Regions from separate parts of the Pseudodonghicola sp. genome, predicted to be linked through region 1. Evidence: riboswitches for the same ligand, from Rfam matches in the RefSeq annotation. Region 1 holds a riboswitch; each other region holds the start of a gene.
The links. Region 1 has a riboswitch for cobalamin ahead of ACN0V4_RS12920 (ABC transporter substrate-binding protein). Riboswitches for the same ligand answer to the same signal wherever they lie in the genome.
Positions count from the first base shown of each region.

Region 2: another riboswitch for cobalamin. It lies ahead of ACN0V4_RS14980 (hypothetical protein); the one in region 1 lies ahead of ACN0V4_RS12920 (ABC transporter substrate-binding protein).
Region 3: another riboswitch for cobalamin. It lies ahead of ACN0V4_RS18630 (TonB-dependent receptor plug domain-containing protein); the one in region 1 lies ahead of ACN0V4_RS12920 (ABC transporter substrate-binding protein).

Region 1 covers NZ_JBLWVT010000006.1:162,479-172,411, forward strand. The annotation lists gene ACN0V4_RS12910 (ABC transporter ATP-binding protein) at 1-91, opposite strand, end outside; gene ACN0V4_RS12915 (FecCD family ABC transporter permease) at 88-1,086, opposite strand; gene ACN0V4_RS12920 (ABC transporter substrate-binding protein) at 1,137-2,150, opposite strand; cobalamin riboswitch at 2,321-2,517, opposite strand; gene ACN0V4_RS12925 (YbaK/EbsC family protein) at 2,706-3,173, opposite strand; gene ACN0V4_RS12930 (pyridoxal phosphate-dependent aminotransferase) at 3,289-4,404, opposite strand; gene ACN0V4_RS12935 (GntR family transcriptional regulator) at 4,539-5,219, shown strand; gene ACN0V4_RS12940 (gamma-glutamyltransferase family protein) at 5,350-6,936, opposite strand; gene ACN0V4_RS12945 (oligopeptide/dipeptide ABC transporter ATP-binding protein) at 6,961-8,028, opposite strand; gene ACN0V4_RS12950 (ABC transporter ATP-binding protein) at 8,025-8,999, opposite strand; gene ACN0V4_RS12955 (ABC transporter permease) at 8,996-9,889, opposite strand; gene ACN0V4_RS12960 (ABC transporter permease) at 9,886-9,933, opposite strand, start outside.
Region 2 covers NZ_JBLWVT010000007.1:263,685-273,617, forward strand. The annotation lists gene ACN0V4_RS14970 (DUF3800 domain-containing protein) at 1-375, shown strand, start outside; gene ACN0V4_RS14975 (ATP-dependent helicase) at 594-2,951, shown strand; cobalamin riboswitch at 3,005-3,201, shown strand; gene ACN0V4_RS14980 (hypothetical protein) at 3,317-3,607, shown strand; gene ACN0V4_RS14985 (DUF1127 domain-containing protein) at 3,964-4,182, opposite strand; gene mraZ (division/cell wall cluster transcriptional repressor MraZ) at 5,317-5,844, shown strand; gene rsmH (16S rRNA (cytosine(1402)-N(4))-methyltransferase RsmH) at 5,847-6,860, shown strand; gene ftsL (cell division protein FtsL) at 6,857-7,213, shown strand; gene ACN0V4_RS15005 (peptidoglycan D,D-transpeptidase FtsI family protein) at 7,210-8,997, shown strand; gene ACN0V4_RS15010 (UDP-N-acetylmuramoyl-L-alanyl-D-glutamate--2,6-diaminopimelate ligase) at 9,026-9,933, shown strand, end outside.
Region 3 covers NZ_JBLWVT010000010.1:102,940-112,872, forward strand. The annotation lists gene ACN0V4_RS18595 (hypothetical protein) at 226-1,113, shown strand; gene ACN0V4_RS18600 (winged helix-turn-helix domain-containing protein) at 1,138-1,530, shown strand; gene modA (molybdate ABC transporter substrate-binding protein) at 1,608-2,399, shown strand; gene modB (molybdate ABC transporter permease subunit) at 2,403-3,101, shown strand; gene modC (molybdenum ABC transporter ATP-binding protein) at 3,098-4,186, shown strand; gene ACN0V4_RS18620 (LysR family transcriptional regulator) at 5,080-5,988, shown strand; gene ACN0V4_RS18625 (DUF2312 domain-containing protein) at 6,061-6,330, opposite strand; cobalamin riboswitch at 6,468-6,683, shown strand; gene ACN0V4_RS18630 (TonB-dependent receptor plug domain-containing protein) at 6,824-8,665, shown strand; gene ACN0V4_RS18635 (ABC transporter substrate-binding protein) at 8,640-9,506, shown strand; gene ACN0V4_RS18640 (FecCD family ABC transporter permease) at 9,503-9,933, shown strand, end outside.

The sequences.
Region 1 (9,933 bases):
AGGTTTCTCCCGGCTCGATGGTGAGCGAGACATCTTCGACGATGGACCGCGCCCCCGCGCTCCAGCCGAGCGCCCGTGCCGCAAGTCTCATATCCGTCTCCTGTTGCGCAGAAGGATCAGGGCGAAGCCCGGCGCGCCGACCAGCGCGGTGACCACGCCGATGGGCACCACCTGCCCCGGGATCAGCAGACGCGAGGTGATATCGGCCGCGATCAGGAAGACCGCGCCGGCCATCGCCGCCGCCGGCACCAGCCGCGCGTGACGCGGCCCCACCACGAAGCGCATCGCGTGCGGGATCACCAGCCCGACGAAGCCGATCGAACCAACCAGGCTGACCATCGTCGCGGTCATCAGCGTGGTGGCCCCGATCAGCACCACCTGCACCCGTCGCACCGGCACGCCAAGCGCGGCGGCAGAGCTGGTGCCGAAGGAAAAGGCATCCATCGCCCGGGCGAACCAGAGGCAGGTCAGCAAGCCCAGACCCGCCGCCGGCGCGGCCAGCGATACATCCGGCCAGCGCACGCCGGAGAGGTTGCCGAGCAGCCAGAACATGATGCCGCGCGCCTGTTCGGCATTGGCGGATTTGGCGATGAAGAAAGAGGTCAGCGCATTGAACAATTGCGACCCCGCGATCCCGGCCAGCACCAGCTGCGCCGATCCGCCGCCCGCCGCCCGGGCCAGCAGCGCCACCAGAACGAAGGCCAGCGTGGCACCGGAAAAGGCGCCCGCCGACAGCCCCAGCGCGCCACCGCCCAAGCCCAGGATGGTCACCGCCACGGCCCCCGCCCCGGCCCCGGCCGAGACCCCCAGCAGATAGGGATCGGCCAGCGCATTGCGCACCAGCGCCTGCAGCACCACCCCCGACAGGGCCAGCCCGGCGCCACAGCCCGCCGCCACCAGGGTACGCGGCAGCCGATAGCTCCAGACGATGCCGGCGTCGATCGGATCGACGACATGACCGGCATCCCAGAGATTGTTGGCAAATACCGCCGCCACCGTCGACAGCGGCAACGGCGTCTCGCCGATCACGACGCCGGCGAAGATCGCCAGCGTCAGCCCCGCGACCCCCGGCAGCCCCCAGAGCATCAGGGAGCGCACCAAGGGGCGCGACAGTGCGCCAGAGGTCGCGACCAGGCTCACTGACCGCTCAGCCCCGGCAGCGCCTCGGCCAGCGTCTCGAGCGCCGAGATATTGCGGATCGACGGATCCATCGCATGGGCGTCGAGGATCACGATCCGGTCGTGCTTGACCGCCTCCATCTGGCTGGTGACCGGATCGCTGCGCAGAAAGGCCAGTTTCTTTTCGACATCGTCGGCCTCGAACCGGCGGCGGTCCATCCGCGCCACCACGATGACCGAAGGATTGGCCCGCGCGATGGTCTCCCAGCTGACCGTCGGCCATTCCTCGTCGCTCTCGACCACGTTGCGCAGGCCCAGCGCCGTCATCATATAGGCGGGCGCGCCGCCCTGGCCGGCGACATAGGGGTCGATATCCATCTCGGCCGAAGAGAACCAGAATACCGCCGAGCTGTCCTTGAGCCCGAGCCCCCGCGCCTTGGCGACCGCCGCCGCCTCACGCGCGCGCAGATCGGCGACGATCGCTTCGCCCCGATCGGTCACATCGAAGATCCGCGCCAGTTCCGTGACCCCCTGATAGAGGCTCTCCATCGAATAGAGCTGGGTCCGGGTGCCGTCGGAGCCTGAGGTATTGTCCTTGCCGATGCAATCGGCGGGCAGGATATAGGTGGGAATGCCCAGATCGGCGAATTGGTCGCGGGTGGCAACGATGCCCTGCGGGCCGACGTGCCATTCGTATTGCACCGCCACCAGACCGGGCCGCTTGGCCACGACGCTTTCAAAGCTCGGGTCATTGTCGGCCAGACGCTCCACCCCGGCATTCACCGCCGCGAACTCGGGCAGCACCTTGGTGAACCAGACAGAGGTGCCCTTGACCCGGCCGCCCAGGTCCAGCGCATAGAGGATCTCGGTCGCCGCCTGACCGACGGTGACGGCGCTGTCGGGCGCGTGATCAAAGGTCAGATCGACGCCGCAATTCTCAAGCGCGAGTGGAAAGCGTGTCGGCTCGGCAACGGCGGGCAGCGCGAGGCAGGCCACCGCGACGGCGGCAGCGATCAGGGGTCTGGGATACATGGTAGGTCTCCGGAAAAGAGGGCGACCGGAGACAGGAGGGGAAGGCCGATCCAGAGGCTGAACCATGCCCCGACCGCGACAGCGGGCGTGCAGGGTCTGGCTATGGCCGATGCCAGGGGGCACCGCAGGACAAAGTTCATTCGACACCTCCCCGGACACCCCGCCCGGGCCGCGTTACAGACAGTGTCGGCAGGTCTCCTGACTGGCGGGTCACAACAGGCGGCGGCCTTCCCATGGCACGGGGCCACAGTGGCGTTGTCGCAGCCTGCTCACCGCCTACAGTTGCGGGGGCAGTTCCGGTTCACCGAAGCGTCGGTGACGGATTCCCTTTTGATTCCATTCGGAAACCGACCCGGACCTTCTAGGAAACCGGATCGGTGCTGGCAATGGGGTCCTCTCCCCCCGATGACGAAGCCCCCCGCCGCGTGGATCGACCGGCCAGCCGCGCCTGAGGATCACTGCCGCCTGGCAGGCCCGGGTCAAGGCTTTCGCCGGCCAGGCGACCTGAACGACCTGCCTTGCCCGGAGTTGCGGTCATCGGAGGCCGCGCGCCCCTCAGCCGGCAAGCAGCGCAGCGCCCACCGCCTGGCGCAGCCGCGCGGGATCGACGGCGAAGACGGCGTTCGGAGCGCCGGCGGCGGCCCAGACCTGCGGGTGTCGCAACAGCTCCTCGTGCATGAAGACGGGCAGCGGGCGCTTGTGACCAAGCGGCGCGACGCCGCCGATGGCAAAGCCGGTCTCGTCGCGCACCCGTTTCGCATCCGCCCGCGCCGGCGTGCCGCCAATGGCCTCGGCGACGGCCGCCAGATCCGCCTGCCGGTCTCCGGGGATCAACAGCAGCACCAGCGCCCCATCCCCACTGCGTTCGAAAATCAGCGACTTGACGATCTGCGCGGTCGCGCAACCACAGGCCTGCGCCGCCTCCTCGGCGGTTCTAGTGCTGGCGGGCATGGTCAGGATCTCGATCTCGAGACCCGCCTGCCGGGCGGCCTCAGCCACCCGCCTGGTGCTCTTGCCGCTCATGCCGCAGCTCCCGCCGGCATCGCCGACCTTGGATCCTTGCCCGCCGGGCTTGCCTTGATCTTCCCCGCCCTATCCATCCGTCTCTTCCTCACTCCGCTTTGAAAACAAGGGACACTCAGACCAGCCAGGCCTTGCGAATGCGGTCGCGCAACCCCAGCAGTCGCGACACCGGTTCGTTGGCATAGACAAAGCGCAGATAGCGTCCGGCGCGATCCTCCTGCCCCCAACCGGTCATCGCCGTCGCCGCGATGGCACCGTCACGGAACAGCTTTTGCGACGCCTCCCCCGGCGACATTCCCAGCGCGATGGTGTCGATCAGCAGCGACCAGCCGCCATCGGGGGCGATCACCGGCAGGCCCATCATCTCGGTCAGGATGTGATCGCGGCGCGCCTTCCATTCGGCCGTCGCCGCCGCCACACCGTCATCGGTGGCGGTCAGGGCCGCCTCGGCGCCCGGCATTGTGATCCCCACCTGGCAGACCACGTTGCTGAGGCTGACCAGCCGGATATCATCCATGATCTGCCTGGGGCCGACGATCCAGCCGACCCGCCAGCCGATCATCCGGTATTCCTTGGAGACCGAGCCCACGGTGATCACCCGATCCGCCATGCCGCCAAGAGAGGCCGGGTGCAGCACCGGCGCCTCGGTGAAGAGGATCCGCTCCATCGCCGCGTCGTGCAGGATCCAGGCGTCCGCCCGCTCCGCCGCCTCGGCGATGGCCTGCCATTCCTCGCCGGTGTGGACGATGCCGCTGGGCATCGAGGGGCTCATGGTCAGGATCATCCGGACCTTCGACGACACCGCATCCCGCAGCGCATCGAGATCGAGCCGCCAGCGCCCGTCGGTCACCACCAGCGGCACCAGCTTCGACACCCCGCCAGACAGCCGGATGCGGTTCAGCAGCCCGGCATAGGCGGGGTCCGTGATGATCACCTCGTCGCCCGGTTCGATCAGCGCCAGCAGGCAGTTCAGCACCCCCGACAATCCGCCGGCCGAGATGATGCATTGCGCCTCGGGGTCATAGTCGACCCCGGTGGTGGCAGAGACCCGCGCGGCGGCGGCCCGGCGCAGGCTGTGGATGCCGAGAAACGGCAGATAGCTGTTGGCGTCGTCGCGTGTCACCGCCTGCATCGTCGCCTCGATCGCCGCCTGGGGCGGTGCGATATCAGTGTCGAGATTTTCCAGCCGCAGCATCTCGGAACTCGCCAGGGCATCGGCGGCGTTGCCCATCGTGTCCACGCCAATCCCCGGTATGTGCGCAACCCTCGATACTCGCATACCATCCTCCATATTGGATCCAATTTTGAATATTGCTATTCATCTCAAGGATTGTTTGTCAATACGGCTGTCGCTAAGGATGGGACATGACCCAGGCCCCCATGAAGCGCGGCGACCGCGCGCAACAGATCGAAACCCAGCTCCGCGACGCGATCATCACCGGTGCGCTCGCGCCCGGCAGCGCGCTGCGCCAGGAAGAGCTGGCCAAGACCTATTCATCGAGCCGAATGCCGATTCGAGAGGCCCTGCGCACGCTGAGCGCCGAGGGGCTGGTTCAGCTCGTCCCCAACAAGGGCGCCATCGTCGCCCCGATCGACGCCGACGAGCTGCGCGAGAATTTCGAGATGCGTGAGGCGGCCGAGACCCTGGCGATCCGCCTGGCGGTGCCGCATCTGTCGAACGCCCATATCGATCAGGCTGCGCGCATCCAGAGGGAGATCGAATCCTCCGCCGACGTCGCGGAGTTCGGGCCGCTGAACAAGGCGTTCCACACCGCGCTCTACATGCCCGCGAATCGGCCAAGGCTGGTCGCCCATATCGCCGGGCTGCACGACATCGCCGACCGCTACCTGCGCTTCACCCTAATGCATCTCGACTATGTCGGCCGCTCCTCGGGTGAACATGACGCCATCCTCGAGGCTTGCTATCGCCGCGACCTGGACGAGGCGGTGCGGTTGACCTCGGCCCATATCATTGAGGCCGGCAAGACATTGGAGCGTTTCCTGAGGGATCAACCAATGCAAGGCGGGAAGCGCCCCCGGGGCTAAGCTCGCCTGCTTCGATCACCGCAGGCGAGGCAAACGTCGCCCCGCGCGGGGCGCGGCTGTCAGCGACAGCAACGCCAAAGCCCCCCGGCGGATGCAACCTGCCGGGGGGTCGTTTTTTTCGCCTTCGGCCTCAGAAGCCGAGCGCCATGCCATCCTTGCGGCTGTCGCTGCCGCCGGTCAGCAGGCCTGCCCCGATGCGGATCGCCTGGCTGCCACCGAGCGGGCTGCCCACCACCTTGAGCTTGTGTCCCCGCGCGGTCAGCTCGGCCCGCGCCTCCTCGCTGACGCCCGGTTCGATCTGCAGCTCACCGCCGAAGGCAAAGCTGCGCGGCGCATCCATCGCCGCCTGCAGATCCATGCCGCGATCCAGCACGTTCGACAGGAAGGCAGCATGGCCGGCGGCCTGGTAATGCCCGCCCATCACGCCGAAGGGCATCACCGCCGCGCCATCCTTGCAGAGCATGCCGGGGATGATCGTGTGCATCGGCCGCTTCTTCGGCCCGATCGCGTTCGGGTGCCCCTCGATCAGCCGGAACGAGCTGCCGCGCGAATGGAACAGTACCCCGGTCGCCGGGTCGAGCCGGGTCGAGCCGAAACCGTGGAAGATCGAGTTGATGAAGGAGATCGCGTTACCCTCGGCATCGACCACGCTGAGATAGATGGTGTCCTTGTGCTCGGGCTCGTCCCACAGCGCCGGCGGCAGCGCCTTGTCCATCCGGATCCGCGCGGCGAGCGTGTCGATCACCTCGTCCGACAGCAATTGGTCCGCCAGCCCCTCGCATTCCGCCGGATCGGCCAGCAGCGCGTCACGGTGGTGATAGGCCAGCTTGGTCGCCTCGGCATTCAGGTGGATGCGATCGGCCTCGGACAGATCGGGCCCCATGTCGAATTTCGACAGGATGCGCAGGATGATCAGCGCCACCAGCCCCTGCCCGTTCGGCGGGCACTCCAGCACGTCATAGCCGCCATAGGGGGTGGAAATCGGCGTCACCCAATGGGCCTGGTCGCGGGCCTCGTGGAAATCCGCCTCGGTGTGCAACCCGCCGAGCGATTGCAGATGCGCCACCATCTTGGCCGCGGTCTCCCCCTCGTAGAAGCCGGCGGCGCCCTTCGCCGCGATCTCGCGCAGACGCGCGCCGAGCAGCGGCTGGGCATGGCGGTCGCCAACGGCCGGCGCCGCGCCCTCGGGCAGGAACAGCGCCGCCGCATGGGGATCACCGGCGATAACCCCGACATGGGCAGCCCAGTCCATGGCGACGCGCGGGGTCACCGGATAGCCGTTCTCGGCATAGCCGATGGCGCGGGCGAAGAGCCGCTCCAAGGGCAGCGAGCCGTGATCGGCGTGCAGCCGGCACCAGGCCGAGATCGCGCCGGGCACGGTCACCGCATGTGGGCTGGTCTGCGGGATCTCGTCGGTCAGACCGGCGGCCTTCAGCGCTGCGACCGTGGCCGCCGCGGGGGCACGCCCCGAGCCGTTCAGCGCCTTCACCACGCCGCCCTTCGGGGCGTAGAGCGCGAAGCAATCGCCGCCGATCCCGGTCATCAGCGGATCGACCACGCATTGCACCGCCACGGCGGCGAGGGCCGCGTCGACCGCATTGCCCCCGGCCGAGAGGATATCGAGCCCCGCCGCGGTCGACAGCGGATGCGAGGTGGCGATCATCGCCTTGGGCGCCAGGGTCGAGGGGCGGCGGGCAGAGAAGAAATCGAAAGTCATATCAGTCCTGTCGTGTTGAGGGGCTTAGGCGCCCGAAGCCTCTGCCCCCTCCTCCTGGGACAGTGCAGAGACGGTTGTGGCGTCACCTGCCTGCGGAAACAGACAGGCGACGAAGCGGCCGGCATCGAGCCGGCCCAGATACGGATCGCGGGCCCGGCAGTCGGCCTGCGCCACCGGGCAGCGGGTCGAAAACCGGCAGCCCTTGGGCAGGTCCAGCGGGCTGGGGATCTCGCCCGGCAGCGGCTCGGGCAGCGGTTCGAAGAACCGCGGCGCCGCGGCGCGCAGCGCGGCGGAATAGGGATGCGCCGGGGCGGAGAGCACCGCGTCGGTCGGGCCGGTCTCGACGATCCGGCCCAGATACATGATCGCGATCTCGGCGCAGAGGAAACTGGCGACGCCGAGGTCATGGGTGATGAAGACCAGCGTCAGCCCCATTTCCCGCTGCAGCCGTTGCAACAGCGTCAACAGTTGAGCCTGGGTCGAGACATCGAGGCCCGAGACCGCCTCGTCCGCGACCAGCACCGAGGGTTCGCTGGCCAGCGCCCGGGCGATCGCAACCCGGCGGATCTGGCCGCCGGACAGGCCCGAGGGATAGCGCCGCGCCGCATCCGCCGGCAGCCCCACCCGTTCGAGCAGATGCGCCACGCGGGCGGCGATCTCTGCCTCGGGCACGATGTCGAAATGGCGCAGCGGCTCGGCGATCAGTGCCCTCACCGTCATCCGCGGATCAAGCGAGCCGCGCGCATCCTGATAGACCATCGCCACGTCGCGGGCGAAGGCCGGCCCTTCGGCGCGCACCTCGCGGATCGGGCGGCCACGATAATAGGCGCGCCCGTCACTGGGGGCATCGAGCCCCAGCAGCACCCGCAACAGCGTCGACTTGCCCGAGCCGCTTTCGCCGACCAGCGCCAGCGAGGTGCCGGCCTCGACCCGCAACCGCACGCCGTCGAGCGCGCGCAGCCCCACGGTTTCGCGGGTGAAGCGGCGGCCGGGCGGGCGAACCTGAAAGATCTTCTCGACGTCGACCAGTTCGAAGACCGGCGGACGGGGGCCGGAGGCCTCCGGCAGAGGGGATGCAATCGGCTTGGTCATTCGGGATTCCAGCAGGCAAAGAGGTGATCGAACGGGCCGCCGTCACCGCCGCCGGCCGGGGTCAGCGGCGGCATCTCGGCGGCGCAGCGCGGCAGCGCCCGCGGGCAGCGAGTGGCGAACCGGCAGCCGGCGGGCATCTGATCGTGCGACGGCACGGTGCCCTCGGGCGCGGTCAGATCGTGCCGGCCGATTTCGAGCACGCAGGATTTCAGCTGTTTGGTATAGGGGTGGCGATGATGCTCCAGCACCGCATGCGCCGGCCCCGCCTCGACCACCTGGCCGGCATAGAGCACCACGATGCGGTCGCAGGACTGGCTGGCCAGCGCCAGATCATGCAGCACGAAGATGCAGCTGGCGCCACGGGTACGGGTCTGCGACAGGATCAGCCGAACGATCTGCGCCTGGATGGTCACGTCGAGCGCCGAGGTCGGCTCATCCGCCAACAGCAGATCGGGGTTGCAGGCCAGGGCGATGGCGACCATCACCCGTTGCTGCATCCCGCCCGAGAGCTGATGCGGATAGGCGGTGAGCCGCGCCTCGGCATCGTTGATGCCGACAGAGGTGAACAACTCCACCGCCTGCGCCCGCGCCGCGTCGCGCGACAGGCCCAGATTGCGGCGCAGCGCGCTGATCAATTGCCGCCCGACGGTATAGGAGGGGTTGAGCGCGGCGCCGGCGTCCTGAAAGATCATCGACAGCCGCCGGCCGCGCAGTTTCACCATCTGCCGTTCGCTCAGCGCCAGCAGATCGCCGGTGCCGGCCAGCTCGACCCGGCCCTCGACCCTCGCGCCGTTCAGCAGCCGCATCAGCGCGGTGGCGATGGTCGACTTGCCGGCGCCGCTTTCGCCGACAAGCGCCAATGTCTCGCCCCGCGCCAACGCCAGATTCACCCGGTCGAGGATCTTGGCCGCGCCGCGATAGACACTGAGGTCGGTCAGGGTCAGGATCGGATCTTCTGCGATCTCGCTCATGCGCCCCTCCTGAGTTTCGGGTCGAATTCCTCGCGGATGCCGTCACCGACGATCGACAGCGCGATCAGCAGCAGCGCCAGCGCAAAACCGGGCATCGCCGACATCCAGGGCGCGAAGCTGACAAAGGCGCGGCCCTCGGCGATCATCAGCCCCCAGTCGGGCGTCGGCGGTGTCACCCCGATGCCGAGGAAGGACAGCGAGGAGGAGACCAGGATCGCCTCGGAGATCCGGATGGTCACCTGCACCGCCAGGGGAAAGATCACATTGGGCAGGATGTGGCGCCAGATCACCAGCAGCCGCGGGATCGACATCAGATAGGCGGCCTCGACGAAGAGCTGCACCCGGACCTGCATCACATCGGCGCGCACGGTGCGCGAGAAGGGGCCGATCATCGACAGGCCGACGGCGATGATCACCTTGTCGACCCCCTGCCCCAGGATGGCGATGAAGGCCACGGCCAGGATCAGCGAGGGCAGCGCCAGGATCGAGTCGATCAGCCGCATTAGCCCCCATTCCAGCCAGCCGCCGGAGAGGCCGGCGGCAAGGCCGATGATCAGCCCGCCGATGGCGCCGATCAGCACCGAGAAGAAGCCGATCGCCAGCGCATAGCGGGCGCCGTAGATCACCCGCGACAGGATGTCCTGCCCGTAGCTGTCGGTGCCCAGCGGGTGGCTGGCCTGTGGCCCCTGCATCATCGCATCGATGGATTGCATCTGGGGATCATAAGGCGCCACCCAGGGCGCGAAGGCGGCGGCCAGCAGGTAGCCCAGCGCCACGATCAGCGCGACGGTGAAGAAGGGCCGGCGCACGAAGATCGACCTGCGCCCGCGGGCGGGTTTCGCGGCGGCAAGCGGTCGCTGCGCCGTGGTGGAGATGTCTTGCGGGCTCACTTGCGGTCCCTCAGTCTGGGGTCGAGCAGCGGATAGGACAGATC
Region 2 (9,933 bases), on a different contig from region 1:
CACAACTATGATACTATGCTAAGGTATCTGATGACGGTGAGGGACAAGCCCATATACCCTCAGTCCCGATCTCTCAAGTTGCTCAACCCTTTTTCAATTGTTGCTGTGAAGAAAGGTGAAGACGACTGTTTGGAGTTCGCGGATTTTGTTTCCCATGCGGTCTACCTTTGTGCCAACAAGACCCAGAACAACTATTTTATTCCTGAGCCAAGGTACTTTTCGGAAATTTCGAAGCGCTTCGCTGGTGACGATAGGGGGCGAATACTTGGTGTCGGGTTGAAATGCATACATGATCTGACGAGTCTTGAGTTGGACGACGATATTCAAGCATTGTTCAAAAACTCTCGGGCGCAGCTTCCAAAGCAACAACCATAAGAGACTTAGCGCGCCGCAGGCGCGCACGCGCCCGACCCGCCCCGTCACGCCGTAGGCGTGCCTTCGGCACGACGCGGGCGCGTTCCGCACCCACCCTCGGGTCGGGCGCGTGGGCTTGAATGGTGAGGGTGGGGCAGGCGCATTCCTCCTGAAAAACACCCGGGAACAGACCGCGAACGGATCTTTAACTGCGCCGCGATCCGCGCTAAGTTCCCCGCATGAGCAGTTACGACGATCTTGATGCCTTCGAGGGCGCCGCCCTGTCGGCCCGGGCCATGGCGGCGCGGCCGGCGCCTTACCTTGACGATCTGAACCCCGCCCAGCGGGAGGCGGTCGAATGTCTCGACGGCCCCGTGCTGATGCTGGCCGGCGCCGGCACCGGCAAGACCAAGGCCTTGACCTCTCGCATCGTCCATCTGCTGAACACCGGCCGCGCCCGGCCGAACGAAATCCTCTCGGTCACCTTCACCAACAAGGCCGCCCGCGAGATGAAGGAGCGGGTCGGCCGCCTGCTGGGCCAGGCGATCGAGGGCATGCCCTGGCTCGGCACCTTCCATTCGATCTGCGTCAAGCTGCTGCGCCGCCATGCCGAACTGGTGGGGCTGAAATCGAGCTTCACCATCCTCGACACCGACGATCAGATTCGCCTGCTGAAACAACTGGTTCAGGTCGCCGGCATCGACGACAAGCGCTGGCCCGCCCGGCAATTGGCCGGGGTGATCGACGGCTGGAAGAACCGCGCGCTGACGCCCGACAAGATCCCCACCGCCGACGCCGGCGCCTATAACCACCGGGGCGTCGAGCTTTACGCCCAGTATCAGGAGCGTCTGCGCCAACTGAACGCCGTCGATTTCGGCGATCTCTTGTTGCATATGGTGGTGATCTTCCAGGCCCACCCGGACGTTCTGGCGCAATATCAACGCTGGTTCCGCTATATCCTGGTCGACGAATATCAGGATACCAACGTGGCCCAATACCTCTGGCTGCGGCTGTTGGCCGGGGGGCACAAGAACATCTGCTGCGTCGGCGATGATGATCAGTCGATCTATGGCTGGCGCGGTGCCGAGGTGGGCAATATCCTGCGGTTCGAAAAGGATTTTCCCGGCGCCCATGTGGTGCGGCTGGAACAGAATTACCGCTCGACCCCGCATATTCTGGCGGCGGCCTCGAACGTCATCCGCGGCAATCAGGGGCGCCTGGGCAAGGAGCTTTGGACCGAGGCGGAGCATGGCGAAAAGGTCAGGCTGATCGGCCATTGGGACGGCGAGGAGGAAGCGCGCTGGATCGGCGAGGAGATCGAGGCGATGCAGCGTGGCACCCGGGGGCTGCGCGCCTTCGGTCTGGACGAGATCGCCATCCTCGTCCGCGCCTCGCACCAGATGCGCGCGTTTGAGGATCGGTTTCTGACCATCGGTCTGCCCTATCGGGTGATCGGCGGCCCGCGCTTCTATGAACGGCTCGAAATCCGCGACGCCATGGCCTATTTCCGGCTGGTGGTCAGCCCGGATGACGATCTGGCCTTTGAACGCATCGTCAACACGCCGAAACGGGGCCTGGGCGACAAGGCGCAGCAGCTGATCCAGACCACGGCGCGGGCCAATGGCGTCAACTTGGTCGAGGGCGCCCGGATCGCGCTGGACGAGGGGCTGATCAAGGGCAAGGGCGGCACGGCGCTGCGCACCCTGGTCGATGATCTGCGGCGCTGGGGCCGGATGGCGGGCGACCCCGATCTGTCCCACATGGAACTGGCCGAAATCGTGCTGGATGAAAGCGGCTATACCGGCATGTGGCAGAACGACAAGACGCCGGAGGCGCCGGGGCGGCTGGAAAACCTCAAGGAACTGGTCAAGGCGCTGGAAAATTTCGAGAACCTGCAAGGGTTCCTGGAGCACGTCAGCCTGATCATGGACAACGAACAGGCCGATGCCGACCAGAAGGTGTCGATCATGACCCTGCACGCGGCCAAGGGGCTGGAGTTTCCCGCCGTCTTCCTGCCGGGGTGGGAGGACGGCCTGTTCCCCTCGCAACGCAGCATGGACGAAAGCGGTCTCAAGGGGTTGGAAGAGGAACGCCGCCTGGCCTATGTCGGCATCACCCGGGCGGAGGAGCTTTGCACCATTTCCTTCGCGGCCAACCGGCGGGTCTTCGGCCAATGGCAATCGGCGCTGCCGTCGCGCTTCATTGACGAACTGCCCGGCGAGCATGTCGATATCCTGACGCCTCCCGGTCTTTATGGCGGCGGGTATGGCGCCGCGGCGGCCCCGGCCGCTCCGGTGCGGGGCAGCATCGAATCCCGGGTGTCCGAAGCGAATGTCTATAACTCGCCCGGCTGGAAACGGATGCAGGCGCGCGCCGGCGAACGCAGCATGTCGCAGCCGCGCGAAACCCGCAATACGGTGATCGACGCCACGGCCGTCTCCAGCTTCACCGTGGGAGAGCGGGTGTTTCACCAGAAATTCGGCTATGGCACCGTCACCGGGATCGAGGGCGACAAGCTTGACGTCGATTTCGAAAAGGCCGGGCCGAAGAAGGTCGTCGGCCGTTTCGTCACCGCCAGCGACGATGTGCCGTTCTGACCGTGCAAAAGCGACGCAGGGGCGGTTTGCCAATGCATCGGGTGGTGAATCCTGTAATCTTTCGCCCGTGAGGTGCCCCCTTCGGGGGGAGAATTGGGAAGCCGGTGCAAGACCGGCACTGCCCCCGCAACGGTAAGGATCGGGAAACTCCGGCGAAACCACTGAGAGCATATTCTCGGGAAGGGTCGGATCAGGGCGCATGCCCCCCATTGTCCAAGTCCGGAAACCAGCCTCGTGCCAACGTCAGACCGCGGGCGGCGGTCAGGGCGCGGTGTGGGGCAGCATCCCCGTCTTCCGGCCTTGATCTTTGTCGCCTGCATTCAGCCCCTGCCGCGGGGAGCGGCGGAGAAAGGAGCGGAGATGAAGTGCAATCGGGGTATCGGGCGATGATGCTCGCGGGGATCCTGCGGGCGCTGCGTGATCTGCCTGCGGAGGTCGATGATAAGGTCGCCGCGCGGATGGGATTTCTCGAATGGTTGATGACCCTGCCCGAGGGCTGTTCCGAGGCCGCGGCGGCGCGGGCGGCGGAATGTCGGGCGGCGCCTTTTGCCGCGACTTCGCCTCAGGTGGCGCTGTTTTGCAATCACCTGCGCGCGTTGCAGCGTTGCTCCGACGAGGTGCGGTTGCTGGGACGACCTGGTGGGGGAGGGGCGTGAAGCGGCTGGACGGAAACCGGAAAATGAAAACGGCGGCACCAGGGAGGAGGAGAGGTGCCGCCGTTCTCTTGTAACATCAGGCGCAGGGAGGAGGAGAGCGCCCGATGTATTCGGCTATGTCATTTCCCCTATCGGGGGATGGAGTGGCCGGCGACGCAGGGAGGAGGAGAGCGTCGCCGGCCGATCCAACACCGAACGCAGGGAGGAGGAGAGCGTCCGGTGCATCAGGTTCCGGCATTCGGGGCCGGTATAGGGTGCGGCGACATCAGGGAGGAGGAGCGATGTCGCCGCTATGTACAGACCCTCAAGGGAGGAGGAGATGAGGGCCTGAACCGTTTATGTCCTTCGATGCTCCGTCAGCACACCTTGCGGGAGGCCTGATAGGCCACGCGGCGCAGTTCGGAGCGATGCAGGCCGAGATCGGCCAGCTCTTGATTGTTCAGGGCGCCCATTTCGTTCATCGTCTGGCGGTACACCCGATACCGTTCGATCCGAACGCGCACATTGGCGATCCAAGCGGTCAGCCGACCCAGCAGGGTGGCGTCGTGATTTTCGCTATGCGTCAGAGCGGCCATTGTTCGTAACCTTAAGTATTGTCAGTTCAGCGCCGTCTTGTGGCGCCGTGTTGAGACTGAAAATAGGCAAATGCTGCAATTGCACAATAGCGGAGATGTTCAATGCTGCTATGCAGCAAGTGCATAGATTGATTGCATATTAAATGGGCAGCACTTCTGACGTAAGGTCATCAGACGATCTCGTCATGGGCCCGCCCGCCGTCCCGGGGTGGCTGTGGCCCATGGGGGATGGGTCTGTGAAATAGTTAACGCCTTCGGAGCCCTTTCCGGGAAACGATATTTCTTTCCGGCGCCGATTTGGGTGTCTTCATCCTCGTTGCTTTGGGCTGGCGCGGGAATGGGACGTTTTGGCGCGCTCACCTTCTCATGCAGGCATCGGCGGGGTGATGTGCGCGGTTGGTGTGGGTGCGTGGCAATAATACAACATCGCAAGCGTTTCCGGCGGCATTTTTCTGATTGAAGCTTTCATTGTGCGGCCGGTTGCGCCCCGGCGCCCATCGCTTCCGTCGCCGGGAAGGCGGCCTGAGGCGCACGGTGGGAAATCATGGGAGTGGCGGGAAATCACGGGAACCGCAGGGGGCGAGTGGTCGTTCTGGGGTGATTCGGAGGCATAAAAGGGAACATGTGGGGAACATCTGGCGTGCTGATCCCGGGGTGCAAAATTTTTATGGGAAACCCCGGGATTTGTTGGGAGGGGGTGAGAGAATCAACATCTAGTGGTCCGATTCTCCTTTGCCGCAAAGGAGGCTTATGTGATTCCCGGTCTCTGTGGTCTGCCTTGCCAAAATCCGGTGAATCGGGCAGGTCTCTCCCGGGGTGTCCCGTAAATTCCAGTTGCTTTCCATAAATTCCCATGGCATCCCTTGTTCATCGGATGGAGACGAGGCAAGGGGCGACACAAACAGACCCCGACGCAAATAATAAAAGCAGGTTTCATACAGGCACTTCGCTTTCACCGAACCAAGAGATCCGGCGCGCGAGCGAGCAGACATCCCCCCAGGTGGCGCGCGCAGTCGGACACCCCGCAAAGCGGGACAAGCGGCGGGTTGATCAGTGGCAGCAGATCAACCTGCCGTTTTTTCGTTCGGGGGGTGACAACAACGACCCGGGGGCACGGGCAAAGGGACAGATGGTGTGAGCCGGCGCTTCAGAGGCGAATACACCTTCAAGGTGGACAGCAAGGGCAGGGTCTCGATCCCGGCCCTGTTTCGCCGTGTGCTCGAAGCCGGGGATCCCGAATACACCGAAGGTCTGCGTCCGCAGCTCGTCATCGTCTATGGGGACGAGGATCAGGACTATCTCGAAGCCTATACGATCACCGAGATCGACAAGCTCGAGGCCAAGATCGAAAGCCTGCCGAGTTCACCGCTGAAACGGAAGCTGGTTCGTCAGATCACCACCCGGTCGCATCATACCGAGGTCGATCCCGATGGTCGCCTGGTGTTGCCGGCGCGGTATCGCGACAAGATCGGCCTGGACAGCGAGGCGCTGTTCGTCGGGACCTCGGGCACCTTTCAGATCTGGAACCCCGAGACCTATGAATCCCATCTCGCCGAAGAGGAAGATGAGGATCTGGGCTTTGACCTGCCCGAGGGCACCAATGCGCTCGACGCGCTCGATCTGGTGCTCAGTAAACGAAATACTGACGGGGCCGGGGCTTGATCATGGCAGCAGACGCGCCCGTTTCCAGCTCTGCCCGCCCTCACATTCCGGTTCTCTTGCGCGCATTGCTGAAGGCGGTCGCGCCGGTCTCCGGGGTCTGGCTTGACGGCACCTTCGGGGCTGGTGGCTATTCCCGTGGTCTGCTGGAGGCCGGTGCCGACAAGGTGATCGGCGTCGATCGCGATCCGCTGGCCTTCGAAATGGCCGCCGACTGGGTCGGCCAATATGACGACCGCCTGGTGCTGCAGCCCGGCGTCTTTTCCCGCATGGACGAATATGCCCAGGAACTCGACGGGGTGGTGCTGGATCTCGGGGTGTCCTCGATGCAGCTCGACCAGGCCGAGCGGGGCTTCTCCTTCATGAAGGACGGCCCGCTCGATATGCGGATGTCGCAGGACGGGCCGAGCGCCGCTGATCTGGTCAATACCGCCGACGAGGCCGATCTGGCCGATATCCTGTTTCTGTATGGCGAGGAACGCGCCAGCCGGCGTATCGCCCATGCGATCCTGCGGGAGCGTGAGAGGGCGCCGTTCGAAACCACCCTGCAGCTTGCCCGGGTGATCGAATCCTGCCTGCCGCGACCCAAGCCGGGTCAGTCGCATCCCGCCACCCGCAGCTTTCAGGCGCTTCGCATTGCGGTGAATGACGAATTCGGCGAATTGTTCCGCGGCCTGATGGCGGCCGAACGGGCGCTGAAGCCCGGCGGACAACTGGCGGTCGTCACCTTCCATTCGATCGAGGACCGCATGGTCAAACGGTTCTTCCAGGAGCGCGCCGGCACCACCGGCCGGGCCAACCGCTATGCCCCCGAGATCGAGGCGGTCGAGCCGCAGTTCATGCTGAAATCCCGCAAGGCCATCGCTCCGGATGAGGAAGAGCTGGCCGAGAATCCGCGCGCCCGTTCGGCCCGGCTGCGGGTCGCGGTGCGCACTTCGGCGCCCTCGGGGGGGATCGACCCGGGCCGGATCGGGATGCCGCTGTTGAAGGACCGCCACGCGAAAGGAAAGGGACGATGAAGGGGATAGCCTATGTTCTGACCGCTCTGGTGGTCTTCGGTCTGGCGTTCTGGGCCTATCGCGAGAATTACGCCACCCAGCAGGTGCTGAAGGACACGCGCGAGCTGCAGCGCCAGATCGGCGACGCGCGGATGAAGATCGGCGTGCTGAAGGCGGAATGGGCCTATCTCAACCGGCCCGAGCGGCTGGTCGAGCTGACCGAGGTCAACTTCGGTCGGTTGGGGCTGCTGCCGCTGCGCCCTGATCAGTTCGGCCGGATTGACGAGGTCAACTTCCCGCCGAAACCGGAGTTATCGATTACCAATCCGGTCGATGTCTCGACCATGGCCGGAGATGGGGAGGGGGAACCATGATCCGCACGCCGCTGCGCCCGCTGGCCCGCATCCTGCCGGCCCGCGCCAAGGGAGAGAATCCCGACGCCATCGAGCGCGAGAACATCCGCCGCCGTCACGCCGAGATGCAGGACCGGTCCCGCGTCCGTGCCGAGGGGCGGTTGCTTATGCTGGGCATGTTCTTCTTCTGTGCCTATGTGATCGTCGGTGGCCGTATGGCGCTGATGGCCACCACCGAACCGGAAGAGCCGGTCGCCAGCCTGCCCGATGCCGCCATCGCCATGCAGCGCGCCGATATCGTCGACCGCGAAGGGCGGATCCTGGCCACCAATTTCGAGACCCATTCGCTTTATGCCCAGCCGCAGCAGATGGTCGATCCCGTCGCGGTCGCCAAGGGGCTGAAACGGATCTTCCCCGATCTCGACGAAGACCGGATGATCGAGGATTTCACCGGCAAGCGAAAGTTCGTCTGGATCAAGAAGCGGATCAGCCCGGAACAGAAACAGGCGGTGCATGACCTGGGGGATCCCGGGTTGCTGTTCGGCCCGCGCGAGATGCGGCTTTACCCCAATGGCAAGCTCGCCGCCCATGTGCTGGGCGGCGCGGGGTTCGGCAAGGAAGGGGTGAACGCCGCCGAGGTGATCGGTGTCGCCGGGGTCGAGAAGCAATTCGACGACTACCTGCGGGATCCCTCGAACGGCGACAAGCCGCTGCAGCTTTCGATCGATCTCACGGTGCAGGCCGCCGCCGAACAGGTGCTCGAAGGCGGCATGCGGTTGATGAATGCCAAGGGTGCCTCCTCGATCCTGATGGATGTGCATACCGGCGAGGTGATCTCGGTCGTCAGCCTGCCGGACTTCGACCCGAATGAGCGGCCCCGTCCGGCGCTGGACGGCGATCCGAGCGCGAGCCCGCTGTTCAACCGCGCGGTGCAGGGGGTCTATGAACTCGGCTCCACCTTCAAGATCTTCGCTGCCGCCCAAGCGCTCGACCTTGGGCTGGTGACGCCCGAGACGATCATCGACACCTCGGGGCCGATGAAGGTCGGCGGCCACTTGATCGGCGAGTTCAACGGCAAGAACTATGGCAAGCTCAGCGTCAGCGACGTGATGGTCCACAGTTCGAACCGGGGCACCGGCCGGATCGCGCTGGAAATCGGCTCGGAACGGCAGAAGGCCTTTCTCGGCGCGCTGGGGATGTTCGATCCGACGCCGTTCGAGATTGTCGAGGCGCGTGGCGGTCAGCCGCTGATCCCGAAACGCTGGACCGATCTCAGCACGGTGACGATTTCCTATGGCCACGGGCTGTCGGCGAGCCCGATGCACCTGGCGGCGGCCTATTCGACCATCGCCAATGGCGGCCATTACATCAGCCCGACGATTCTGCGGCGCGACGGGCCGCAGTATGGGCCCCGCGTGTTGTCGGAAGAGGCCGCGCGCGAGGCGCGCAAGATGCTGCGCGGAGTGGTGACACGTGGCACCGCCAGCTTTGGCGATGTCGAGGGCTATTCGGTCGGCGGCAAGACCGGCACTGCCGACAAGCCGAAACCGCAGGGTGGCTATTATAAGGACAAGGTGATCGCCACCTTCGCGGCGATGTTCCCCACCAATGATCCGAAATACGTGCTGATCCTGACGCTTGACGAACCCCAGGTCGAGGCGCTGAAGGAAGAGCGCCGCACCGCCGGCTGGACCGCCGTGCCGGTCGCGGCCGAGATGATCCGCCGGCTCGCGCCGCTGCTGGGGCTGCGTCCTGACATTGAACAAAACCGGCAGGCTGCTATAACGCTGACGTCGTCGCATTGACCGTCAGAAGGACCGGGTGAGGACAATCATGGACAATTCCGCGAAGCCGCTCAGCCAGCTTGCCCTGACCGCGCGGGGTGGGCGCGACCCGGTGATCACGGGATTGGCGGTGGACAGCCGCGAGGTGAAGGAGGGCTATCTGTTCGCGGCCCTTCCCGGCACCAAGGTGCATGGCGGCAGCTTCATCGACTATGCCCTGCGGATGGGGGCGACGGCGATCCTGACCGACGCGCGTGGTGCTGAAATCGCCGAGGCGGCGCTCGCCGGATCGGCGGCCGCGCTGGTGGTGGTCGAGGATCCGCGCCAGGCGCTGGCCTGTGCCGCGGCGCTCTGGTTCGGGGCGCAGCCCAGGGTGATGGCGGCGGTCACCGGCACCAACGGCAAGACCTCGGTCGCGACCTTCCTGCGCCAGATCTGGATGGTTCTGGGGCATAAGGCGATCAACCTCGGCACCACCGGGGTCGAAGGCGCCTGGACCGCGCCCTTGCATCACACCACGCCCGAACCCATCACGCTCCACCGTGCCCTGGCCGCCGCCGCCGCCGAGGGGGTGACCCATGCGGCGATGGAGGCCTCTTCCCACGGGCTGGACCAGCGCCGACTCGACGGGGTCGAGCTGACCGCGGCGGGGTTCACCAATTTCACCCAGGATCACCTGGATTATCACGAGAGCTTCGAGGCCTATTTCGCGGCGAAGGCGGGTCTGTTCGGCCGGGTGCTGCCGCCCGAGGGCACGGCGGTGATCAACCTGGATGATCCCAAGGGGGCCGAGATGCGGGCGATCGCCATGGCGCGCGGTCAGGCGGTGCTGACCGTCGGACATGCGGAGGGTGACCTGCGACTTCTGGGTCAACGCTTCGATTCGACCGGGCAGGATCTGCGTTTCGCCTGGGGCGGGCAGACCTATCAAGCGCGGCTCGATCTGATCGGCGGTTT
Region 3 (9,933 bases), on a different contig from region 1:
GGACGGCTCTGGCCAAGCCTGATCTGTCTGGTGACATTTATGTCTCCCTACCCGAAGGTGAAAAGCACCGCAAGCATCTCGAATGCAGGCAGGTGACGAAAGCGCGGGCCCGCCCGATCGTGCCAGAAAGCTGGCCATGGCTGGAAACGGGCGATGCCAAAGCCGTTTGACGGACGGGGCCTGAAACGATAACCCGAGGACTGCCAGAGCGAGGAGGTCGCGCACGTGACAGACAAGCTGCAGATCATTTTCCACACCGGCGCTCATTTCACCGATGAGGACCGGTTGCTGAGGTGCCTACTGCGCAACAAGGAAACCCTGTCCGCGCAGGGCATTGCGGTGCCCGGCCCCGGCAAGTACCGCACCCTGCTGAAAGAGACCTTCAAGGCGATGGAGTCCGCCGCCGCCTCTCCCGGGGCGCGGGATGTGCTGATCGATGCCATTCTCGACGACGAGGTCGCCCAGCGGATGATCCTGTCGAACGAGCATTTCTTCGGCTCGCAGCGCGTTGCGGTCAGCGACGGCATGTTCTATCCCGAGGCGCCCGAGCGCATCGCCAGCCTCAAGCATCTGTTCCAGCAGGACGATGTCGAGGTCTTCATGGCGATCCGCAATCCGGCCACCTTCCTGCCGGCCGTGCTGCAGAAGGCGCCGCCCCAGCGCATCGCCGAGACGCTGGGGCAATGCGACCCGCGGCACCTGCGCTGGTCCGATCTTTTCCTGCGGATCCTCGAAGCCGCTCCGGACGTGAAACTCACCGTCTGGTGCAACGAGGATCTGCCGCTGATCTGGGGCGAACTGGTGCGCACCCTCGCCGGGCTCGACATGGATGCCAAGATCGCCGGCAATTTCGACATGCTGTCCGAGATCATGGACCGGGAGGGCATGCAGCGGTTCCGCGCCTATCTGCATCAGAACCCCGACCTGACGATCGACCAGCGCCGCCGGGTGATCATGGCCTTTCTCGACAAATACGCCATGGACGAGGAACTGGTCGAAGAGATCGACCTGCCCGGCTGGTCCGAGACGCTGGTCGATGAGGTGACGGCCGCCTATGAGGCCGATATCGCGCATATCGCCAGCCTGTCGGGCCTCCGCTTCCTCGCCCCCTGATCCCCGCCCGCACCGGAGGCGCCCATGCCGGACGACAGCCACACCGATGATCTGCCGAAGCTGCGGTTACGGGTGGTTTTCGCCCCAGGACGCATGCTGGGGCCCGGCAAGGCCGATCTGCTGGAACTGATCCAGCGGAGCGGGTCGATCTCGGCCGCCGGACGCGAGATGGGGATGAGCTACAAGCGCGCCTGGTCCCTGGTCGAAGAGATGAACGCCATGTTTCGCGCGCCTCTGGTCCAGAGCGTGCGGGGGGGCGCCAAGGGAGGCGGCGCGCAGCTCACCGAAACCGGGATCACCGTGCTGGAGCAATACCGCGCGCTGGAGCGGGCCGCGGCCCAGGGCGGCCGGGCCGAGCTTGCCGCGTTACAGACGCTCTGCGCCGATCCGCCGTCCCCCGACGATATGTCCGGATGAAAACAACGCTTGCAAACCCGGAGACCGCTCGCGATATTCCCGAACAGATATATCGCCATCTGACCGGAGGTTTCCGCATGTCCCGTCCCCTGTCCCGCGCTTTGCGCACCGCCGTCGCCTCGGCCGCCTTCGCCGCCCTTGGCGCGGTTTCTGCGCTGCAGGCGGGCACCACCACCGTCTTCGCCGCCGCCAGCCTGAAGAACGCGCTGGACGAGATCGCGGCAGATTACAAGACCGAGACCGGGAACGAAATCCTGCCCTCCTACGCCGGCAGCTCCAAGCTCGCCCGCCAGATTCAGGAAGGGGCGCCGGCGCAGATCTTCATCTCGGCCAACCCGGGCTGGATGGACACGCTGGAAAAGGACGGGCTGCTGGCTGACGGCACCCGGGTCGACCTGCTGCTGAACTCGATCGTGCTGGTCGCCGGCCCCGGTGCACCCGCCGACCTGAGCGTCAAGATCGGGCCCGACACCGATCTCGCCGCCCTGCTGGGTGACGGCCGGCTGGCGATGGCCCTGGTCGACGCGGTGCCCGCCGGCATCTACGGCAAGGCGGCGCTGACCTCGCTCGGGCTTTGGGACACAGTCGAACCGAAGGTCGCCCAGGCTGACAACGTGCGCGCCGCGCTGCGGCTGGTCGGCTCGGGCGAGGCGCCCATGGGCATCGTCTATGCCACCGACGCCGCTGCCGATACCGAGGTTCGCGTGCTCGACACCTTCCCCGCCGACAGCCACCCGGCGATCGTCTATCCGGCCGCGATCCTGAAGGAGGGCGACAGCGACGAAACCCGCGCCGTCTTCGCCTTTCTGACCGGTGATACCGCGCGCGAGATCTTCAAGCGCCACGGCTTCGGCATCGCGGGCGAATAACGGATGACGGATTGGCTCGGTCCGGCGGAATGGCAGGCGGTCGCACTTTCGCTGAAAGTCTCGCTCTGGGCCATCGGGCTGAGCCTTCCGATCGGTATCCTCGCCGCCTATGCGCTGGCGCGCTGGGAGTTTCCGGGCAAGCAGCTGCTGAACGGCGTCATCCACCTGCCCTTGATCCTGCCGCCCGTCGTCACCGGCTATCTGCTGCTGCTCAGCTTCGGACGGCGCGGGCCGGTCGGCGGCCTTCTCTATGACTGGTTCGGGTTGATCTTCGCCTTTCGCTGGACCGGCGCCGCGCTGGCGGCCTCGATCATGGCCTTCCCGCTGATGGTGCGCTCGATCCGGCTGGCGGTGGAAGCGGTCGATCCGAAGCTGGAACAGGCCGCCGCGACACTCGGGGCGCCGAAGCTCTGGGTGTTCTTCACCGTCACCCTGCCGCTGATCCTGCCCGGGGTGATCGCCGGCGCCATCCTCGGCTTTGCCAAGGCGATGGGCGAATTCGGCGCCACCATCACCTTTGTCTCCAACATCCCCGGCCAGACCCAGACGCTGCCTTCGGCGATCTATACCTTCCTGCAGGTGCCGGGCGGCGAGGTCCAGGCGATGCGGCTGGTCCTCGTCTCGGTCATCGTCGCCATGGGGGCGCTGGCGATTTCCGAAGTGCTGGCGCGCCGCGCCGCCAAGCGGGTCTCGGGCGCATGAGCCTGAGCGTCGATATCACCCATCCGCTCGCCGGTTTCGACCTGAGGGTCGCCTTCGAGGCGCCCGAAGGGGTGACCGCGCTCTTCGGTCGGTCCGGCGCCGGCAAGACCACGGTGATCAACGCGGTCTCCGGCCTGCTGAAACCGCAGCAGGGGCGCATCCTGCTGGGGGGCGAGACCCTGTTCGATGCCAAGGCCCGGGTGAACCTGCCGGTCCACCGCCGGCGGCTGGGCTATGTGTTTCAGGACGGGCGGCTGTTCCCACATATGTCGGTGCGGCAGAACCTGATGTACGGCCGCCGATTTGCCCCCCGGGGCAGCAGCGGCCCCGGGCTGGAAGAGGTCGCCGATCTTCTCGGCCTCGCCGAGATGCTCGACCGCCGCCCCGGCGCGCTTTCGGGCGGGGAAAAGCAGCGCGTCGCCATCGGCCGGGCGCTGCTGTCCTGGCCGCGCATGCTGTTGATGGACGAACCCCTCGCCGCGCTCGACGCCGCGCGGAAGGAAGAGATCCTGCCCTATCTCGAACGGCTGCGCGACCGCGCCGGCCTGCCGATCCTCTATGTCAGCCATTCGGTGGCCGAGGTCGCCCGGCTGGCAACCTCGGTCGTGCTGCTCGAAGCCGGGCAAGTGGTGCGGGCCGGGCCGGCCGAACAAGTGCTGTCCGATCCGGCGCTGGTGCATCAGATCGGCCTGCGCGAGGCCGGCGCGCTGCTGTCCGCGACCGTGGCGCATCATCACGACGACGGGCTGACCGAACTATCTGTCTCCGGCGGCCGGCTGTTCCTGCCGCATCTTGACGTGGCGCCAGGCAGCCAGACGCGGGTGCGCATCCTGGCGCAGGATGTGATGCTGGCGCTGGAGCCCCCCAACGGCATTTCCGCGTTGAACATCCTGCGCGGCGAAATCGTCACCCTGCGCGAGGGCAACGGCCCCGGGGTGATCGTTCAGATCCAGTCGGGTGAGGATCGGCTCCTGTCCCGCATCACCCGCCGCTCGGCCGAGGCGCTGCACCTCAGCCCCGGGCAAAGGGTCTATGCGGTGATCAAATCCGTCGCCATCGCCCGCAGCGATATCGGCGCCGGCTGAGGCACAACCACGGCCCGTGAAAAGACCCGAGGCCGCGATCGGGCGCAGACAGCGCACCGACGACATGTGGGCCCGCGTCGACAAGAGGACCGGATCCCGGGCGGGCGAGACACAGGGCGGCGGCCCCATCATGCCGCCCTTGCACATGTCACAATCGACCCAGATGCAATCCCGGTGCCGCGAGACGCCGAGGAAGGTGGTATCGACGAAGCCGCTGGACACTTCCGGACGCCCGGGACGGGGTATGGAGCATTCGGAATTGCGCCATGTCGCGCCGCGTGCTGGTGACAACCTCGGGCCTCCGCCCACTGCCGTAGGGCGACAAGCGCATCTGCGGCGGCTGCACCTCGCGCGGGGTTTCCCGCCAGTCGCCTTGGGGAAGACCGATGCCAGACAGGCACGAGGGGCGATCGCATTGGGGCGTGTTTCGTCATTCTCCCCGCAATCAGGCCGGGGGCGCATGTCCGGCAGGCTGCGGATGCGCTCTCCTGCCGACATTGAGGGGGCTCGCAAAGCTGTCGGCCTTTCCATCTGCCCCCACAGATGTCACGCAATCTTCCGCTGCCGGGGTTCCTGCGCATAGCACAGGCCCCAGCAACGGAAGATCCGTCATGAGCCATACCGCCCGCACTCGGAAACCGAACAAACCCTGGCTGCTCCCCCAAACAGCGCAACACATATGGGCGCAAGCGTAAGCCTGGCCCCCTGGCGCACGTGCGCCCGGATCAGTCGCGCGGGACCAAGCACGCGGGGCGTCATCCCCTCTCGGCCTACCGGTGTCCCGCCACAGCAGCACATACCAAAGCTGAAGTGCTTCATTCAGTCAAATTAAAGTATTGGATAAAAATGATAGATATCTTGAATAGTATGCCCCTCTCGTGGGACATACCGGCATGTTTAATCTCAAACCCTTGCATCACTTCGTCCTGCTGGCGGAAACGCGCAACTTCAGTGTCGCGGCCGCACGCGCAAACCTGTCGCAGCCGGCGCTGTCGAATTCGATCAAGACCCTTGAGGCGCAGCTGGGCTTCAAGCTGTTCCAGCGCGACGAACGCCCAGTGAAGCTGACCGCCGAAGGGCGCGAGCTCTACCCCCGCGCCAAGAACATCCTGTTCGAGGCCGGCAACCTGGATCGGCAGATCCTGGCCCTGAAGGCGGGCGATACCGGCCATGTCCGGATCGGCCTGGTGCCCACCTTCGCGGCCAGTCTGGGCGGCCGGATTCTGGCCGCCTGCCATCGGCAGGCCCCGGGGTTGAGCTTTGATGTCGAGATTTTGCAGACCAGCGGGCTGCTGCGACTGCTTGAGGCGGAAGAGCTGGAGCTGATGGTCTGCGACCTGCGCGAGATCGCCGATCCCTCAGGCCTGCAGATCACGCCGCTGATGCGCCATGGCGGCGCCTGCTATTGCCGTCCAGGTCATCCGCTGCTGTCGGGTCCCACACCGTCGCTGCATGCGATCTTCGACTATGGGCTCGGCTCGATCCACATGCCGAAACTGCTGCTGCAGGAGCTGGCGAAACAATTCGTGCCCGCCGGCGACAAGCGGCCGTTTCTGCAACTGGCATGCGACAACGTCATGCTGCTGTGTGATCTGGCGCAGCAAAGCGATCTGGTGCTGATCACCACCCATTCCAGCGTCGAACCGGCGGTGCGGCGGGGCCTGCTGCAACGGGTCGGCCCGGATCTTGAGGGATCGACCGACTGGGCGATCGCAACGCTCATGGGGCGCGCGCCGCACCCGGGCGCACCACGGGTGATCGAGGAGATCCTCGCCAGCACCGGCGCAGCACCCGATGCCTGAAACCGGTCCCGGGGCCTGAAACCGGTCCGGGCGGGCGCCGCGGCCTGTCGCGTCCCGCCCCGGCCCTGCGGCTCAGTTCATGCCGAGCGCTTCTTTGTACATTTCCAAAATCGCCTCTTCCTCGGCGATATCGTCCTTGTCGCGCTTGCGCAGCGAGATCACCTTGCGCATCACCTTGGTGTCGTAACCGCGCGCCTTGGCCTCGGCCATCACCTCTTTCTGCTGGTCGGCAATGTCCTTCTTTTCCATCTCGAGGCGCTCGAACCGCTCGATGAACTGGCGCAACTCGCCAGCGGTGACGCGGTAGTTGGCTTCGGCCGTGCTGTCGTCAATAGGATCCATGGAAAGCTCCGCTCGATCGTCTGTTTGGGATCACCTGCCGGGATAGCCGCCCCGCCCCGGGCCCGCAAGGCGGGATTGAATGTCACAGCGCCGCAAAACCGGCCCCGATCGCCCTTGCGCGAAAAGTCGCGACCTCGTATGCCGAAAATCGCTTTGGTTCGGCGCCCTTCAGGGACGCCGTGAAAAGGGAACTGCGGTGCGCCCCCGTGACAGGGGCAAATCCGTGACTGCCCCCGCAACTGTAAGCGGAGAGCGGGGCCGGCAAATACCACTGAACCCGAACGGGTTCGGGAAGGTCCGGTCCACGCGTTGACCCGCAAGTCAGGAGACCTGCCAAGGCAATCACCTTCATTTGGCGCGGGGCGCGTCAAATGGGCGGCGTTCGAACCGTAGGGGTGATGCTCAGACTCACCGTTTGCGGAGGAGCGCGGCCAGACCGTGCCTTTCCAAACAGTCAATGACAGGACGAAAGGCCCGCAGAGGACCAGAACAGATGAAGACATTCCTTACCACCATATCCACCCTTGCGGTTTGCGCCGCATCGCCCGCGCTGGCGCAGGAGGCCTTTGAACTGGACGAGATCACCGTCACGGCGAACAAGTCCGGCGCGGCGACGCCGTTGAACCGCACCGGCGCCACCGTCGAGGTGATCACCCAGGAAGACCTGAAGAACGCCGGCGAGACCACGATCGCCGAATACCTCGCCCGCGAACCCGGCATCACCCTGAGCAGCAACGGCGGGCTTGGGTCCTCGAGCACCCTGCGCATCCGCGGGCTTGGGGGCAGCTACGTCAAGGTGCTGATCAACGGCATCGACGTGACGGATCCGTCTTCGACCCAGATCCAGTATAACTGGGGCGACATGACCACCGACAACATCGAGCGGATCGAGATCCTCAAGGGCTCCAGCTCGGCGCTCTACGGCTCGCGCGCGGTGGCGGGCGTTGTCAGCATCACCACCCTCGCCCGTCCCGAGGAGCCCGGCCAGAAGACGACCATGAGCGTCGAGGGCGGCAGCAACGACACCTGGCGCGGCTCGGCCACCTATGGTTACAGCGGCACCCGTGGCGGCATGGCGATCGGCATCGACCGGATCATCACCGACGGGTTTTCGTCCAGCGCCGGCGGCACCGAGCCCGACGGCTATCAGGGCACCCAGCTCACCTTCTCGGCCGACGTGATGGCCTCCGAGGCGCTGAAACTGGGGCTGACCGCCTATTCGCTCGAGGCCCGCGGCCATTTCGACGAATACGGCAGCGACGGCACCCCGCCCTATAACGAATACACCACCACCCGAACCCGTGCCGCCCGCGCCTATGGTCAGCTCGACCTCGGCGCCTGGCAGCACGAATTCTCGGCCAGCTACTATCGAAACGACCGGCTCAGCAGTTCGAACGGGCTCGACACCCCCTTCCTCGGCAAGCGCAAGCGTCTCGATTACACCGGCAGCTATTCGGTGTCGGACATGCTGGGGCTGACCTTCGGCACCGATTGGGAGGAGCAGAGCTATGATTCCGGTTCGGACACCGGCAAGACCCGCACCACCGGCCTGTTCGGCGAGGCGCAATATGCCGCGACCAGCGCGCTCGATCTGTCGGCCTCGCTCCGCTACGATCACCACTCCGACTTTGGCGATCATGTCACCGGACGGCTGGCGGCAGCCTATCGGCTGACCGGCGCCACCACCCTGCGCGCCACCGCCGCCACCGGCTTCCGCGCCCCCTCGCTCTACGAGCTGAACAACACGCTCTATGGCAACCCGGCGCTGAAGCCCGAGGAAAGCACCAGTTACGAACTGGGCATCGAGCATGATTTCGGCGCCGGCCGTCTGGTCAAGGCGACCGCCTTCTATACCGAGATCGACAATCTGATCGACTTCCGCTCGCTCTATGATGCGGCGGGGAACTGGATCGGCGGCCAGTATCAGACGATCCCGGGCACCTCGACCTCGCAGGGGATCGAGCTGTCGGGGCAATGGGCGATCAACGACCAACTCGGCCTCTATGCCAACTATACCTATACCGATGCCGAGGACGCCGCCGGCGCCCGGCTGCTGCGGGTGCCGCGCAACGACGTCAATGTCGGCCTCACCGCCGATCTGAGCGGCGGCTGGTCCGGCCAGGTGAATGTGCGCTATGTCGCCGACCGTCCCGCCGAATATGGCGTGGTGATGGGCGATTACACCGTGGTCAACCTGGGCGTGGCCTATGCGATCACCGATCAGGCCGAGGCCTATCTGCGGGTCGAGAACCTGTTCGATGAGGAGTATCAGACCGCGGCCGGCTTCAACACCCAAGGCCAGGCGGTCTATGTGGGGCTGCGTGCGTCCTTCTGATCTGAAACCTTGGCTTGCCGCGCTGGTGCTGACCGGCGCGGCGGCCCTGTCGGCCCCCGCCGGGGCCGATCCCCGCCCCGCCCGGGTGGTGTCGATCAACCTGTGCACCGACCAGCTTGCGCTGATGCTGGCCGACCCGGGGCAGCTGGTCTCGGTCTCCAGACTGGCGCATGATCCCTCCAGTTCTTCGATGGCCGAGGCTGCAAAGGCCTATCCCACCAACGGATCGGGGGCGGAGGAAGCCTATCTGCTGAGACCCGATCTGGTGCTGGGCGGCACCTTTACCTCTCCGGCAACGGTCTCCATGCTGGAAAAACTCGGCATCCGGGTCGAGCTTTTCGCGCCTGCGCGCTCGCTCGCCGATGTGCCGAAACGGTTGGAACAGATGGGCAAGGCACTGGGACAGGAAGACAAGGCGGCCGACATGATCGCGCGTTTCGAAACCGATCTGGCGGCGCTCAGCACCGCACCCGACCACCGACCGCGCGCGGCGCTCTATTACGTCAACAGCTATACCGTCGGCGACCAGACGCTCGCCGGCGACATCCTGCGCGCCGGCGGCTTTGACAATGTCGCGGTCGAGGCGGGGCTGAGCCAGGGCGGCACGCTGGCCCTAGAAAAACTGATCCTGCTGGACCCCGAGGTGGTCATCGAGGGCCGGGATTACCCCGGCCAGTCGCGCGCCGAGGATGTCCTGCACCATCCGGCGCTGCATGCGCTGACCGGCACCCGTGTCGCCGGCACGGTGACCGACCGCGACTGGATCTGCGGCACGCCGCTGGTGCTGTCGGCGCTGCGCAACATCCGCGATCTGCGGCTGTCGCTGGAGGCCGGGGAATGAAGCTCGCCTCAGGTCTGGTCCTGCTGGTCGCGGCGCTCTTCGTGGTCTCGCTGGTGGTCGGCGTGGCGGTGGTGCCCGCCGGGCAGAGCCTGCGTGCGCTGATCTGGGACGATGGCACGCCGCTGGCGGTGGTGATGCGTGAAATCCGCCTGCCCCGCGCCATCCTCGCGGCCTTGATCGGCGCGGCGCTGGGGCTGTCGGGGGCGGCGATGCAGGGCTATCTGCGCAATCCGCTGGCCGAACCCGGGCTGATCGGCGTCTCGGGCGCCGCGGCGCTTGGCGCCGTGCTATCGCTGCAAACCGGGCTGAACCTGCTGTTCCCGCTGGCGCTTCCCTTCGCGGCGCTGGCGATGGCCACGCTGGCGGTGCTGCTGATCCTGGTCCTCGCCGGGCCGCGCGGCTCGTCGATCACGCTGATCCTGGCCGG